3 regions of the Cupriavidus sp. PET2-C1 genome follow, and region 1 is predicted to be linked to each of the others. Evidence: predicted binding sites of a transcription regulator. Region 1 holds the regulator's gene; each other region holds the start of a gene.
What was found. The regulator LexA, encoded in region 1, represses DNA repair genes until DNA is damaged. The targets are predictions, from matches to a motif close to ACTGTATNNNNATACAGT.
Positions count from the first base shown of each region.

Region 2: a site for LexA is predicted at 2,066-2,083, ahead of recA (recombinase RecA). Genes of this name have one in related genera too.
Region 3: a site for LexA is predicted at 3,010-3,027, ahead of ACX12D_RS01905 (ATP-dependent helicase). Genes of this name have one in related genera too.

Region 1 is NZ_CM137259.1:2,546,593-2,551,968, reverse strand. Features, by position in the region: gene ACX12D_RS11550 (hypothetical protein) at 1-35, shown strand, start outside; tRNA gene ACX12D_RS11545 (tRNA-His) at 489-564, opposite strand; gene ACX12D_RS11540 (hypothetical protein) at 670-840, opposite strand; gene lexA (transcriptional repressor LexA) at 949-1,605, opposite strand; gene ACX12D_RS11530 (asparaginase) at 1,864-2,862, shown strand; gene rpsF (30S ribosomal protein S6) at 2,964-3,338, shown strand; gene priB (primosomal replication protein N) at 3,413-3,712, shown strand; gene rpsR (30S ribosomal protein S18) at 3,716-3,994, shown strand; gene rplI (50S ribosomal protein L9) at 4,026-4,478, shown strand; gene ACX12D_RS11505 (replicative DNA helicase) at 4,743-5,376, shown strand, end outside.
Region 2 is NZ_CM137259.1:703,001-708,376, forward strand. Features, by position in the region: gene ACX12D_RS03220 (sensor histidine kinase N-terminal domain-containing protein) at 1-1,200, opposite strand, end outside; gene ACX12D_RS03225 (response regulator) at 1,309-1,995, opposite strand; gene recA (recombinase RecA) at 2,293-3,366, shown strand; gene recX (recombination regulator RecX) at 3,522-3,989, shown strand; gene ACX12D_RS03240 (DUF2889 domain-containing protein) at 4,307-4,981, shown strand; gene sucC (ADP-forming succinate--CoA ligase subunit beta) at 5,051-5,376, shown strand, end outside.
Region 3 is NZ_CM137259.1:422,481-427,856, forward strand. Features, by position in the region: gene cmdF (tyrosine 2,3-aminomutase) at 1-773, shown strand, start outside; gene ACX12D_RS01905 (ATP-dependent helicase) at 796-2,865, opposite strand; gene ACX12D_RS01910 (TlpA disulfide reductase family protein) at 3,128-3,682, opposite strand; gene ACX12D_RS01915 (thioredoxin domain-containing protein) at 3,806-4,261, opposite strand; gene ACX12D_RS01920 (hypothetical protein) at 4,412-5,020, shown strand; gene ACX12D_RS01925 (LysE family transporter) at 5,080-5,376, shown strand, end outside.

The sequences.
Region 1 (5,376 bases):
TGCAGGATGTCTTTGGCTTCCCTCTTGCCGATTAGTTGGTTTTTCACTTTGAGGCAATGAAGGCCTTATAGGCAGAATTAAAATATCTTTATCCAAATTCGATGCCAATATTCGTTGCTGGACACGCCGGCGCGCCCAAGAGTCAGTGCATCACTCACGTCTCCAGGCAACGAGTATCGGGCGGGGGCATTGCAGTGCACAGCTACTGTGCGGATTCGCAGTGAATCCGAATGCGAGCGTAGAAAGCAGAGCGCCGAATTGTCAACGGATGGTTTCGCCGGGCAAGAACGTGTGATGGGATTGCGGGGGGAGGGTAGGAGCGCGCGGCGCACATGGGCGGCCCGGCATAGCGATACCTCTGCTTGCGTTGCGAGCTTGGGTCGCAATGCCCTTGATCCGAATTACCGCTGCGGGACCTTTCAACGTGCGTTGAGTCCACAAACAAAAACAGCGACTTGGCTAAGTCGCTGTTTTGTAAAGAAAATTCTTGGGGTGGCTGATGGGACTCGAACCCACGACGACAGGAATCACAATCCTGGACTCTACCAACTGAGCTACAGCCACCGTCGATGTCGTTCTGCTTGGTGCCGAACGACGAAGAACAAGATCATACAATGCCAAGAGCAGGATGGCTAGTACTCTGCACAAATTTTTTTCAGTGCCACCTGCTTAACCAGCCAGCTTGGAGGATTCCTCCAACTCGAGCATTCGGCAGATGGCGGCCATGCTGCCAACCATGGTGCGTCGTTGTGCGCCCTGGTAGATGCGTACGCCTTTGGACTGGCGGAAGGGCACGGGCTTGACGGGGCGGCGGGCGGAGAGGCGGTTGGCTGGCAGCATGGCTACACCTGGTGACTTGCAACAACAGTTAGCGGTACCCGCTACGCGGGTGCGTTGGCACAATCGGGTGTCGGCTTGTACGGGGTTCGCCCGCCTCAGCCGCACTCGTCAGAAGGCGCCGGGGCGGATGAGACCGACAGCGATGCCTTCTAGTGAGAACTCTTCACGGCCGGCTTGCACGATGATGCTGGGGAAGTCGGGGTTCTCGGCGATCAGCTCGATGGTGTCGCCGCGGCGGTTGAGGCGTTTGACGGTGACGTCGTCGCCCAGGCGCGCTACAACGATCTTGCCGTTGGCGGCTTCGCTGGCGCGCTTGACGGCGAGCAGGTCGCCATCGAGGATGCCGGCGTCGCGCATGCTGAGACCACGCACCCGCAGGAGGTAATCGGGCTGCACGTCGAACACCGAGGCGTCGACCTGGTATTGGCGGTCGATGTGTTCGGCGGCGAGGATCGGGCTGCCGGCTGCGACGCGCCCTACCAATGGCAGGGTTAGCTGCATGACGCCCGCCATAGGCAGCGAGAACTGGTCGGGTAGCTCGGAGTCGCTGCGGGAGACCTTGAGGCGAATGCCGCGTGAGGCGCCGGGGGTGAGCTCGATCACGCCTTTGCGGGCCAGGGCACGTAAATGTTCCTCGGCTGCATTGGGTGAGGAGAAGCCGAACTTGGCGGCGATCTCTGCGCGCGTGGGCGGGAAGCCCGTGTGCTGGAGGCTGCTGCGGATCAAGTCGAAAATCTGCTGCTGTCGCGGTGTCAGGGTCGCCATGGTCGCCGGTGTTTGAAAGCACTGTATGTTTAAACAGTATGCTGTGATTTTATACAGTATCGAGTGAAGTGCAAGCGGAATTTTTGGGAGTTTGCGCATTGACAGGTGCGTCCCACGGGTCTTGGCGCGTGCCGTGGCGGGTGGGCGGAGGGTTACAATCCGCGGCACTGAAGCGTCTTGCGTTGCGTACTGTTCAACTTTTCTGGCTCCCGGCCACGGTCCCACTTTCCCACTTTCCCACTTTCCCACTTTCCCGCCATGTCTCTCCTGCCTCGTGTCGTCGTGCTCGCTACCGGTGGCACCATTGCCGGTTCGTCGTCCAACCCAGCCAGCAGCGCGAAGTACCAGGCGGCGACGGTGCCGGTGACGGCGCTGCTCGACGCGGTGCCGGCGCTGGGGGCGGTGGCGCGGATCGAGGCCGAGCAGGTTGCGCAGGTGGATAGCAAGGACATGTCGTTCGCGCTCTGGTCCAGGCTGGTGGGGCGCGTGGCGTACTGGTCCGCGCAGCCCGATGTGTCGGGCATTGTCATTACGCACGGCACCGATACCCTGGAGGAGACGGCCATGCTGCTGCACCTGGCTTGCGTGGGTACGGTGCCGGTTGTGCTGACGGCTGCAATGCGGCCGTCGACCTCGTTGTCGGCGGATGGTCCGTTGAACCTGCTGGATGCGGTGCGCGTAGCGGCGGATGCCGGCGCGACGGCGAAGGGCGTGCTGCTGGTGATCAATCAGGAGATTCACGCAGGGCGCGATGTGATGAAGGCGCACACGTCGGCGGTGAATGCGTTTGTGTCGCCGGTAACCGGGCCGATTGGTTTTGTCCAGGACAACCTCGTGCGCTTTGTGCGCACCCCCGGCCGCTTGCCGGCCAAGGCCTGGCCGGTTCCAGGTGCATGGCCGCAGGTCGAGATCGTGGCTAGCTATGCGGAACCGGGCCGGATCGTGGTGGATGCCTTGGCGCAGGCGGGCGTGTCGGGCCTGGTCGTGGCGGCCGCTGGCAACGGGTCGGTCCACCAGTCGCTGGTGGAGGCGCTAACTGATGCTGCCAGCGCCGGCGTGGCAGTGGTGCGCAGTTCGCGCACCGGGGCGGGGCATGTGGCGATTCCAGCGCCTCCCAAGCCGGCCGCGGGCGTTTTTGTTTCGGCCGGCGACCTCAATCCTTATAAAGCGCGCGTGCTCCTGGCGCTGGCTCTGGCCGCGGAGCCAGGACTGGCAAAGGATCCGGCGGCGCTGCAGGCGCTATTCACCGAAAACTGAGGCGGCTTGCTCCCGATAGCAAAAGCACGCTATACTCTAAGGCTATTCAACCTTGCTGCACCGGACATGGCGCTCGGGCAGCTTATCCAAAAGGAGCGTCAATGCGTCATTACGAAATCGTATTTATCGTCCATCCGGACCAGAGCGAACAAGTCCCGGCCATGATCGAGCGTTACAAGACGCTGGTCACGTCCCAGGAAGGCCAGATCCACCGCGTGGAAGACTGGGGTCGCCGTCAGATGGCCTACATGATCCAGAAGCTGGCCAAGGCTCATTACGTTTGCCTGAACATCGAATGCGGCAAGGAAACCCTGGCTGAACTCGAACACGCGTTCAAGTTCAACGATGCAGTGCTGCGCCACCTCATCGTTCAGACCAAGAAGGCTGAAACCGCACCGTCCCCGATGATGAAGGAAGTGCAGCGCGAAGAAGCTCGCAAGGCCGCGCAACAGACCAGCGAAGTCCAGGCCGCCTAAGTGCGGACTGTTGTGGTTGCCGCCGGCGTTGATCGCCGCGGCGGCAAGTGCGGGCATCGGTGCGGGAGAGTGCGTTGAACCAGTTAAGGCTCTGCGCAACGCTCGCGGAACGCGATGCCTTGCGTTACACCCCGGCCGGGGTCCCCGTGGTCAACTGCATCTTGCAGTACGCGGGCGAGACGGTCGAGGCGCAAACGCCCAGGCAGGTGGAGTTCGCCATCGCCGCCATGGGAATTGGTCAGATCGGCCAGCGGCTTGAGCGTACCCCGCTCGGCGCGATGCTCGACTGCGAAGGATTCCTGGCCCGCAGGCACCGCAACAGCAAGGCTCTCGTCTTTCACATCACTGGATGTAAAGCATTCGAAAAGGATTGAATCATGGCATTCGTCAAACGTGACAACAAGAACAAGAAGCGCTTCCAACAGCAAAACCCGCTGTTCAAGCGCAAGCGCTTCTGCCGCTTCACCGTGGCTGGCGTGGAACAGATCGACTACAAGGATCTGGACACCCTGAAGGATTTCATCGGCGACAACGGCAAGATCACGCCGGCCCGCCTGACCGGCACCAAGGCGCACTATCAGCGTCAGCTCGACACGGCCATCAAGCGCGCGCGTTTCCTCGCGCTGATGCCCTACACCGACCTGCACAAGAACTGATCGGCCTTAGGTCCGTTAAGGAGAAAACACGATGCAAATTATTCTGCTTGAAAAAGTCATCAACCTGGGCAACCTGGGTGACATCGTTCGCGTGAAGGACGGCTACGCCCGTAACTTCCTGATCCCGAACAAGAAGGCCCGCCGCGCTACCCAGACCGCTATCAGCGAGTTCGAAGTCAAGCGCGCCGAACTGGAAAAGGCAGCCGCTGAAAAGCTGGCAGCTTCGCAAGCCGAAGGCGAAAAGCTGAATGGCCTGACCGTGCAGATCACCCAGAAGTCGGGTGTGGACGGCCGCCTGTTCGGCTCGGTGACCAACGCCGACATCGCTGAAGCTCTGGCTGGCCAAGGCTTCAAGGTCGAGAAGGCGCAAGTGCGCCTGCCGAATGGTCCGCTGAAGGTTGTTGGCGACCACCCGGTCAGCGTCTCGCTGCACACCGACGTGCTGGTCGACGTGACGGTTTCCGTCCTGGGCGAACACGCCTAAGCATCGGCCTTGCTGCCGGTTCCCACTTGTCCTTCGGGCTGGTGGGAGCCGGATGCCAGCGCCGCTTGCTTGACCAAACAAAAAGGCAGGAGCATCGCGCTCCTGCCTTTTTGTTTGGCCGCGCCCCTTGCTTGCCTGATCGGCGTATTGGCTGATTGCTACAGGGCGGGGCCGGTTGTCCCGCCATCACATGGCAGGATGCCCCAGCAGCCGGCTGCGAATTCTCCGCCGGCTCGCTGGCGCCGACCGTTATAATCCCCCCCTATGAACGCGCCTGTCGCAGACCCCCAACTAGACAATCTCAAGGTACCGCCGCATTCCATCGAGGCCGAGCAATCGGTGCTGGGTGGCCTGCTGCTGGACAACGCCGCCTGGGACCGTATCGCCGACTTCCTGAACGAAGCCGATTTCTATCGCTTCGATCACCGGATGATCTTCCAGAGCATCTCCCGGTTGATCGCCGCCACCAAGCCCGCCGACGTCATCACCGTCTACGAGTCGCTGCAAGGCGCTGGCAAGGCGGAAGAGGTGGGCGGCCTGGCCTATCTGAATTCCCTGGCGCAGAACACGCCTAGCGCGGCTAATATCCGCCGCTATGCGGAGATCGTGCGCGAGCGCTCGGTGCTGCGCAAGCTGGTGACCGTGGCCGACGATATCGCTACGGCGGCCTTCGCCCCCAAAGGGCGCGAGGTGCGGGAACTGCTCGACGAGGCGGAATCCAAGGTGTTCGCCATCGCCGAGGAAGGCTCGCGCGGGCAGAAGGGGTTCCAGGAAATCCAGCCGCTGCTGACCCAGGTGGTCGAGCGCATCGACGAGCTGTACCACCGTGACTCGAGCACCGACGTCACCGGCGTGCCTACCGGCTTTATCGACTTGGACCGCATGACCAGTGGCATGC
Region 2 (5,376 bases), 1.8 Mb from region 1:
CATCAGGCGATTGCCTTGCACCATCACCGGGTGATCGTCGGCATCCACGCCGAGGTCGATGCGGCGCGCCCACGCCTGCGGCAGCCAGTCCTTGACCACCTCGCGCGCGAGCGCGGCCAGGTCCAGCGGTGCCATGCTGCCGGCGCCGGCCAGGTTCTCCATGCGCGCCAGCGACAGCAGCTGCGTCACCAGGTGAGCCGCGCGCTCCGAGCTGCCGGCGATCTGCGCCAGCGACTTGCGCAGCTCCTCGGGCGATTGCTCGCGCTGCGCCAGTTCCGCCTGCATGCGCAGCCCGGCCAGCGGTGTCTTCATCTGGTGGGCGGCATCTGCGATAAAGCGCTTCTGCGTCTGCACGGACATGTCGAGCCGCGCGAGCAGGTCGTTGAACGAGGCCACCAGCGGTGTGATTTCCTGCGGCGCGGCGCGCTCGTCGATGGGGCTGGTGTCGCCAGGGTTGCGCGCGCGGATGCGCTGCTGGATCGAGGTCAGCGGGGCCAGCCCGCGTGTGAGGCCAAACCACACCAGCACCACCGCCAGCGGCAGGATCACGAACTGCGGCAGGATCACGCCCTTGATGATTTCATTGGCCAGCCGCGCGCGCTTGTCGAGCGTCTCGCCAACCTGCACCAGCACCGGCTGCGCGTCGCCCGCCTGCTTCAGGTCGACATAGGTGTAGGCCACGCGCACGTCGTTGCCCGCGATGCGGTCGTCGCGCAGCGAGACCAGCCCGGCGTGGCCGCGATCGTCCTCGCCGGGCAGCGGCATGTCGTTGTCCCCGGCGACGAACTCGCCGTGCGTGCCCACCACCTGGTAGTAAATGTTGTCGGTTTCATCGGCCCGCAGGATTTCGCGCGCGGACAGTGGCAACTGCAGCGTGACGCGCCCGTTGACCTCGCGCACCTGCTGCGACAGCACGATGGCGCTGGCCTCCAGCGAGCGGTCGAAGGGCCCGTTGGCGATGGACTTCGCCACCAGGTAGGTCACGGCAATGCTCATCGGCCACAACAGCAGCAGCGGCGCCAGCATCCAGTCCAGTATTTCGCCGAACAGCGAGCGCGGCGACGGATGGCCCGCGCTGTCTTCAAGGTGCGGCAGGGCGCCGGCCAGCGTTTCGTCGCTGACGATCTCATCGGGCGGGGAGGGCGCGCGCGCGGGCCGTGCGGCCCGTGCGCGCCGCCGGGGCAGTCGCAGCAGGCTCATGGGGAGGGGGTGTCGGGCAGGTCTTGGCGGTGTCGCCGGCATGCCGTCAAAGGGAAAGGGAAACGGTGCCCAAGCCGATTCTGATTCTGATGATTCTAATGGCGCATTCTAGTCGTGCGCCACGGCGGCCTGGAATTTCTCCAGGCAGTAGCCCAGCCCGCGTACCGTGGCAATGCGGATCCCGCCCACCTCGATCTTCTTGCGCAGCCGGTGCACATAGACTTCGATGGCATTGTTGCTGACCTCTTCGCCCCATTCGCACAGGTGGTCGACCAGCTGCTCCTTGGATACCAGCCGCCCGGTGCGGGTGAGCAGGATCTCCAGCAGTCCGACTTCGCGCGCGGAGAGATCCAGCATCTGCTCGTTCAGGTAGGCGATGCGGCCAACCTGGTCGAAGGCCAGCGGGCCGTGGCGCGTGAGCGTGGCGCCGCCGCCGGCGCCGCGCCGCACCAGCGCGCGCACGCGGGCTTCCAGCTCGGACAGGGCGAAGGGCTTGGCCATGTAGTCGTCGGCGCCCAGGTCCAGGCCCTTGACGCGCTCATCGACGCCGTCGGCCGCGGTCAGGATCAGCACCGGCAGCATGGCGCCGCGCGTGCGCAGGCGCTTGAGCACTTCCAGCCCGGGCATGCGGGGCAGGCCGAGATCGAGGATCAGGAGGTCGAAGGTCTGGGTCGAGAGCGCCGAGTCGGCTTCAACCCCACTGGCGACATGGTCGACGGCATAGCCGGAGTGACGTAATGAGCGTGTCAGGCCATCTGCCAGCACATCGTCATCTTCGGCGATCAGAATACGCATGGTTGTCTCCACCCTGGCCGGCTTAGTCGTCGCTTTACATCAAATGACGCGTGCGGGACTTGCCAAGCATACTGTTTTTTTATACAGTACTCGCTTGATCCGGTCGCGCAGTGAGCGGGCCGGATCGTACTGAATTTAGCAACGAACGAATTACCGACGTTTGCCCAATGTTTGCCCCTGCTGCCAGGTACATTGTCATCAGGAGTTCGCGGCGCGGCGCGGGTCGGGCGGTTACCCGCAAAAGCAGGCGGCGCGCCACATGCGGCCTATTTATACACCATTGACGGAAGGACGACCATGGATGACGGCAAGAAGGCGGGTGCTGGCGTAAGCGCCGAAAAGCAGAAGGCGCTGGCGGCCGCGCTGGCCCAGATCGAGAAGCAGTTCGGCAAGGGCTCGATCATGAAACTGGGCGAGGCCGACATCGACCAGGATATCCAGGTCGTGTCCACCGGCTCGCTGGGCCTGGACATCGCGCTGGGCGTCGGCGGCCTGCCGCGCGGCCGCGTGGTGGAAATCTACGGTCCGGAATCCTCGGGCAAGACCACGCTGACGCTGCAGGTCGTGGCCGAAATGCAAAAGCTGGGCGGCACCTGCGCCTTTATCGATGCCGAGCACGCGCTCGACGTCAACTATGCCGGCAAGCTCGGCGTGTCCGTGGGCGACCTGCTGATCTCCCAGCCCGACACCGGCGAGCAGGCACTGGAAATCACCGACGCGCTGGTGCGCTCGGGCTCGGTCGACCTGATCGTGATCGACTCGGTGGCGGCCCTGGTGCCCAAGGCCGAAATCGAAGGCGAGATGGGCGATTCGCTGCCGGGCCTGCAGGCCCGCCTGATGAGCCAGGCGCTGCGCAAGCTGACCGGCACCATCAAGCGCACCAACTGCCTGGTGATCTTCATCAACCAGATCCGCATGAAGATCGGCGTGATGTTCGGCTCGCCCGAAACCACCACCGGCGGCAATGCGCTGAAGTTCTACGCCTCGGTGCGCCTGGACATCCGCCGCATCGGCTCGATCAAGAAGGGCGATGAGGTGATCGGCAACGAAACCAAGGTCAAGGTGGTCAAGAACAAGGTATCGCCGCCGTTCCGCGAAGCCTTCTTCGACATCCTCTATGGCCAGGGCATCTCGCGCCAGGGCGAAATCATCGACCTCGGCGTGGACGCCAAGGTCGTCGAGAAGTCGGGCGCGTGGTACAGCTACAAGGGCGAGAAGATCGGCCAGGGCAAGGACAACGCGCGTGAATACCTGCGCGAAAATCCGGACATCGCCGACGAGATCGAGAACAAGGTGCGCGAGTCGCTGGGCGTGGTCCTGATGAACGGCACGCCGGCCACCGCCGGCGCCGTGGTCACCGCCGAAGACTGAGCTTCGCTGGCCGGGGCATTTCCGGCCGCGATCCCCACCCCGGGGCGGCACGCGCAGCGACGCGCGCCGCCCCGGTTTGCATTTTTAAAGCGCATCTATAAAACGCATTGATAAAGCGCATTGACAATGCGCGGTGTTCAAGCGCGCCTTCCCCCATGGCTACCCGTCCTCCTCTCTCCCTGAAAGCCCGCGCCGTCGGCTACCTGTCGCGGCGCGAGCACAGCCGGGCGGAGCTGGCGCGCAAGCTGGCCCCGCACGCCGAGTCTCCCGAGGCCCTCGAGCAACTGCTGGATGCGCTGGAGCGCGAGAACTGGCTGTCCAACGCGCGCTTTGTCGACAGCCTGGTGCATCGGCGCGCGGCCCGCTATGGCGCCGCCCGCGTGATGCAGGAAGCCCGCACCCATCAGCTCGGCGGCGATCAGCTTGCCGACCTGCAGGATCGCCTGCGCGGGTCGGAGCTGGAGCGCGGCCGCGCGGTCTGGCAAAAGCGTTTTGGCACGCCGCCCGCCACGCCGGAAGACAAGGCCAAGCAGATCCGCTTTATGGTCGCCCGCGGTTTTTCCCGCTCGGTGGTGAGCCAGGTGATCAAAGGGGCGGATGAATGGCTGGACGGCAGTGACTGACGTCCGCCGGCGCGGCAGCCACAAGTTCAAGTGATGCCGCGGTGATGTCACGGTCCTGTCCTGCACCGGTTTCGGGCACATACCTGCTTTGCCAGTAGGCGTATTCCGAATCTTCACGCCTTGTTCACGGCTTGATGCCTTAGGCCGTTTCCCCCGCAATGCCGCGATTTTTCCGTATGCGCGGGGCTTGGCCGTCGCTCGACAATCCCGGACAACAGCGCCGCGCGCAGTTTGTTCCCGGCCAAGGTTGTCCGGCATGTTAAAATCCTGCGGTTTTCCGGCCCAGCCGTCCATTTCTCCCGCTCCTGCCTGGTGTTATGCCGCTTTCCCCGCCCGTCAATCGCGCCCTGCGTCACCGTCGTGCCATCACGGCGGAGGCTTATCTTAGGGACGACGGCCTATGGGACATCGAAGCGCGCCTGACTGACACCAAGCCGCGCGAGATTCCGCTGGCCGGCGGCGGCGTGCGCCCGGTGGGCGAGCCGCTGCACGATTTGTGGCTGCGCGTCACCATTGACCTGCGCATGAACGTCGTGGACGCCGATGCCTGTTCCGACTGGGTGCCTTATCCCGGCCAGTGCGACACCATCGGCCCGGCCTACCGCAAGCTGATCGGCCTGAACCTGATGAAGGGTTTCCGCAAGTCGGTGAAAGAGCGCCTGTCGGGTGTGGCCGGATGCACGCATTTGACCGAGCTGGCCGGCATACTGCCGACCACCGCGATCCAGGCATTCGCCGGCGATGTGTTCAACATTCGCGACGGCGGTGCCGAAGACACCAGTACCGAACCGCCTTACCAGTTGCATGGCTGCCATGCCCTGCATTTCGAAGGCGAAGTCGTACGCCAGTTTTACCCCCGCTGGTATGGTCACCAGCCAAAACCGAGGACCAAGACCGAAGGGTCTTCGACCCCGGCGGCGCAGCCAGCGGAGGCGCTCGCCGCCCCCGCCGACGGCGCCATGTCGCGCAGGTCAACCGGTACTTCTGGCTAAGCCAGGCCGGCCTGCAGTCCGCCGAGATTTCATCTCCACACTTTTACGCCTACCCGAAAGGAAACACGCATGAATATCCATGAGTACCAAGGCAAGGAAATCCTGCGCAAATACAATGTGCCGGTTCCGCGCGGCATCCCCGCGTTCTCGGTCGAAGAGGCCCTGAAGGCTGCTGAACAACTGGGCGGCCCGGTATGGGTCGTCAAGGCGCAGATCCACGCGGGCGGCCGCGGCAAGGGCGGCGGCGTGAAGGTGGCCAAGAGCATCGACGAGGTCAAGACCTACGCCACCAACATCCTCGGCATGACCCTGGTCACGCACCAGACCGGCCCGGAAGGCAAGAAGGTCAACCGCCTGCTGATCGAAGAAGGCGCTGACATCAAGAAGGAACTGTA
Region 3 (5,376 bases), 2.1 Mb from region 1:
AGCTGGCGGGGGAAATGAAGACCCGCGCGGGCGACGAGAAGAACACCGGCACCGGCGTGTTTATCCAAAAGGCCTACACGCTGCGCTGCATTCCGCAGGTGCTGGGCGCGGTGCGCGACACGCTGGGCCACTGCGCCACCGTGGTCGAGCGCGAGCTGAATTCGTCCAACGACAATCCGCTGTTCTTCGACGACGGCGAGCTGTTCCACGGCGGCAATTTCCACGGCCAGCAAGTGGCGTTCGCCATGGACTTCCTCGCCATCGCGGCCACGCAGCTTGGCGTGGTGTCGGAGCGCCGCCTCAACCGCCTGCTCAGCCCGCACCTGAATAACGGCTTGCCGGCTTTCCTGGCGGCCGCCAACGAGGGCCTGAGCTGCGGGTTTGCCGGCGCGCAGTATCCGGCCACCGCGCTGATCGCCGAGAACCGCACCATCTGCAGCCCGGCCAGCATCCAGAGCGTGCCGTCCAACGGCGACAACCAGGACGTGGTGAGCATGGGCCTGATCGGCGCGCGCAATGCACGCCGCATCATCGACAACAACCAGTACATCCTCGCCGTGGAACTGCTCGCAGCCTGCCAGGCCGCCGAGCTGGCAGGCGCGGTGGAAAGCCTGTCGCCGGCGGGCCGCGCGGTCTTTGCCTTTGTGCGCGAGCGCGTGCCGTTCCTGGCGATGGATCGCTACATGACCGACGACATCGAAGCCATTGCCGCGCAACTGCGCGCCGGCGCGCTGGTGGAGGTGGTGCGCGCGGCAGGCGCGGCGGTCAACTGACACGCGCCCTGGCCGCGCAGCCTCATTTCCACATATCGCGCATGCGGCCGGCCAGATCCAGCCTGGGCAGCGGCGCCTTGGCCGGCGCATCCGCCACCGGCGGGGGCGGCGGCCAGGACCGGCTGTGGAACAGCGGCATCACGCGGTTGGGCAGAAAGCGCGTGCGCGAGGCGTAGACATGGCGGTCGCCATAGGCGGTCTGCTGGTGCACATAGAAACGCTGCGGCACCACGATGTCGAGGTGGTCGCGGGCGCGGGTCATGGCAACGTATAGCAGCCGGCGCTCTTCCTCGATTTCCTCGGTGGTGCCGGTGGCCAGGTCCGACGGCATGCAACCGTCGACGGCGTTGAGCACATAGACGGCCTTCCATTCCTGGCCCTTGGCCGAGTGGATGGTGGACAGGATCAGGTAATCCTCGTCGCGCAGCGGCACGCCGGATTCGTCGCTCGATGCGTCCGGCGGGTCGAGCGTGAGTTCCGTCAGGAAGCGCTCGCGCGACGCGTAGGTGGCGGCGATACGCTCCAGTTGCTGCAGGTCGGCCGCGCGTGCGGGAGCGTCGTCGTGCAGGCGCTCAAGGTGCGGCTGGTACCACGCCACCACCTGCTCGAAGGCGGAGGGCCACGGCGCGGCCGGGGCCATCAGGCTGCGCGCCAGCGCCAGCAGGTCGGGCCAGGCCTCGGCGGCGGCTGGCGGCGCCTCAAAGGACTCCAGGGCAAATAGCGGCTCGGTGGCGATTTCCACGGCATCGAGCACACGAGCGGCAGTCTTGGGCCCCACGCCAGGCAGTAGTTGCAGGCTGCGGAAGCCCGCCATGCGGTCGCGCGGATTTTCCAGCCAGCGCACCACCGCCAGCACATCCTTCACGTGCGTGGATTCCAGGAACTTCAAGCCGCCGAACTTCACGAACGGGATGTTGCGCCGGACCAGCTCGATCTCCAGCTGCGCGCTGTGGTCGGCGGCGCGGAACAGCACCGCCTGCGACAGCAGCGCCAGCCCGGCCTCGCGCCGCGCCAGGATCTGCTCGACCACATAGCGGGCCTGGTCCGCCTCGTCGTTGACCACCACGATCTCCGGCTTCTCGGCCGAGCCGCGCTCCGACCACAGGTCCTTGGTATAGCGCTCGGCCGCCAGCCTGATCACCGCGTTGGCGGCAGCCAGGATGGGCTGGGTGGAGCGGTAGTTCTGCGACAGCGTGACCATGTCCGCGGCCGGCGTGAACTGCGCGGGGAAATCGAGGATGTTGCGCACCGTGGCGCCACGGAAGGCGTAGATCGACTGTGCATCGTCGCCCACCACCGTCAGGCCGCGCCCGTCGGGCTTGAGCGCGAGCAGGATGGCAGCCTGCAGCGCATTGGTGTCCTGGTATTCGTCCACCAGCACGTGGTCGAAGCGCGCGCCCATGTCCTGCGCCAGCGCGGGCTCGGCCAGTGCCTGCGCCCAGTAGAGCAGCAGGTCGTCGTAGTCGAGCACCTGCTGCTTCTGCTTGGCTTGCACATAGCCGGCAAATAGTCCGCGCAGCGCATCCGTCCACATGGCATAGCGCGGGAACCATTGCTTGAGCACGTCTTCGAGCGGCGCCTGCGTGTTGACCACGCGCGAGTAGATCGACAGGCAGGTTTCCTTGCGCGGGAACCGCGAAGCCTGGGCCGACAGGCCCAGGTCGTGCCGCACCACGTTCATCAGGTCGGCGGCGTCGCCGCGATCGCAGATGGTGAAGCTGGGCGACAGGCCAAGCGTTTCCGCGTACTCGCGCAGCAGGCGCGCGCCGATGGCGTGGAAGGTGCCTGACCATGTGAGTGCCGCGCGCCCCGCCCCGGAGGCTTGCATGCCCAGCGCCTGGTCGACGATGCGCTCGACCCGCCGCCCCATTTCCGACGCCGCGCGGCGCGAGAACGTCAGCAGCAGGATGCGGCGCGGGTCTGCGCCGCTCAGCACTAGATGGGCAACGCGGTGGGCCAGCGTGTTGGTCTTGCCCGAGCCGGCACCGGCGATGATCAGCAGCGGCGCGGCGGGCTCGTGCGTCACGGCCGCGCGCTGTTCCGGGTTCAGGGTCGACAGGTAGGCCGGCGTGTCGGGGGCGCGGGCATCCACGGTATCGGGCTGCTTGACGGCGGGTGCGTCGCAAAGCACGGCGCTGGGATCGGGATCGAGTAACACGGAGCGGGGGCCTTAGGGGATGCCGGGGATGCCGGGCGCAAGTGCGCTGGCCAGCATGGGCGGGGAAAGCTGCTGGCAACTGTATATCCATACAGCCGGGCTGCGCAAGCCGGGCATTGCCCGGGCGCGCCCAGGCAATAAAAAAGGTGCCATGGAAGGCACCTTTCTGGGCGGAGGCGGTGAGCCGGGCGGTGGCTCAGGCCGCCTTGGCGAGCGCGCCGTCGAGCAGCTTGTGCAGCGCGTCCCACTCGGGCTCGCCCACATAGCGCTTGAGGATGTGGCCGTCCTTGTCGATCACGAAGGTGGTCGGGGTCAGCTGCACTTCGCCGAATGCCTTGGCGGCCGCGCCGTCGGAATCCATCGCCACCTTGAACGGCAGCTTGCGCGTTTGCGCATAGTTCATCACGTACATGGGCGGGTCATAGCTCATTGCCACGGCGACGAACTCCAGGCCCTTGCCCTTGAACTTGTCATAGGTGCGGACCATGTCCGGCATTTCCTTGACGCAGGTGACGCAGCTGGTGGCCCAGAAGTTGACCAGGTAGACCTTGCCCTTGAGATCGGAGGTGCTGATCTTCTCGCCCGACAGCAGCGTGAACGTGGCGGGCGGCGCCGCATTGGCGGGGGCGACGGCGCGATAGCCGAACCAACCCAGCACGGCAACCAGCAGCACGGCGGCGATCACAGGCCACCGCTTGCGCGAGGCGGTGCTTGCCGGGGTGGGTGTGGTGGGGGAAGCGGAGGTCGTCATGATGCTCGCCGACAGGTCAGACAAGCCACTATTCTACTGCCGCTGCCAAGGCGCTGCCGGCTGCATTCACCGAGCCGCCGCGGATGCGACGATTGGCCGCAGCCGGGTGCGCCATCGTGCGCCTCAATGCGCCTTGCTTGCCAAGGCCGAGCGGGCCTGGTCCAGCGCCTGCTCAAGGTAGGCGCCATAGAAATCGGGCTGCATGCCACGTAGCGGCGTGGCCAGCGAGCGGCCGCGCGCGTCAAGGAAGAGCACCGTGGGTGCTACCGCTACATTGCGGCTGCGCGCCCATTCGCGTGCGGTGGTCATGCTGCCATCGGCGTTGCGCAGGGGCGTGTCGGCGGTCATGTCGAGCTCGCGCGCCTCGATTTCGCCCGCCGCGGCTTGCGGGCCGAGATAGTTGCGGCGCACCGTTTCGCAGTACACGCAGCCGGGCAGTGTCACCAGCACCACCAGGGGCTCGCCCCGGCTGGCCGCAGCGGCGGCCTGGGTGGCGAGATCGTTGGCGGGGGGCAGGTGGGCCGTGGCGGCCAGGGCGCTTGTGCCTGCCGCGACCAGCATGGCGCCGAGCATCGCCATGCCAGCACGGCGTGCGGTGCCAAAAACACCCCGGAGGGATGGCGGCATGGGCCGGATCGATGGCTGGGTTTGCATTGGCGGGCAATGTGGATGAGCGCTGACACGCGGGTTCTACGATAATAGCGGCTTATCTCCGCATTCGCCGCCCTGATGCCCCACGCCTGGTTTCCACGGTTTTTCCGCTTGCCGCAGTCCCCGCTTGCCAAAGCCATCGTCCTGGGCGCGCTCGGCGCCGGGCTGATCGCCTGTTCGCCCCGCTATGACTGGCGCACCATCCAGTCCAACGAAGGCGCCTACGCGGCGCTTTATCCCGGCAAGCCATCCGGCGCTGCGCGCGAGGTGGCGATTGCCGGGCGCAAGCTGCCCATGACGATGGACGCGGCCCGGGTCGACGAGACCTTGTTCGCCGTGGGCGTGGTGACCTTGCCCGCCGATGACGCCGAGTTGCGGCAGGCGGCGCTGGATTCCATGCAGAAGGGCTTGCTCGGCAACCTCGGGCCGCATCCTGCCGATGCGGTCAAGACCCGCAAGGTGACGGTGATGTCGGCCGCATCGCCGGCCGTGGCGCTCGAGGGTGTGGAGCTGCAGGTGGCCGCGGTCTCGCCGCAGGACCAGTCGCCACGCAGGTTGACCGCGCGGCTGGTGGCATCGGGCGTGCACGTCTACCAGGCGGTCGTGCTGGAGGCGGGAGAGGCGGCGCGCGACCAGCGCCAGGCGGAACAGATAGACCAGTTCCTGACGGGCTTCCATCCGTTCTGACCTGGGCGCTCCAAGCTTCAAGGCAGATTCAAGACAGTTTATTTTCAAGGAGTAACGCAATGCGTTGGGATGTTTGGCTGGCCTATTTCGCGGCCTGTTGGGTGATTGCCGTGTCGCCGGGTTCCGGCGCGGTGCTGTCGATGAGCCATGGCCTGTCCTATGGGCTGCGCAAGACCACCACCACGATTTTTGGCTTGCAGACCGGGCTGGTCATCATCCTGCTGGTGGCCGGCGGTGGCCTGGGCGCGCTGCTGGTGGCCTCCGAGCATGCATTTGCCGTGGTCAAGACGATTGGTGCGCTCTACCTGATCTACATCGGCGTGCAGCAATGGCGCGCGCGGGTGGACGGCGGCCAG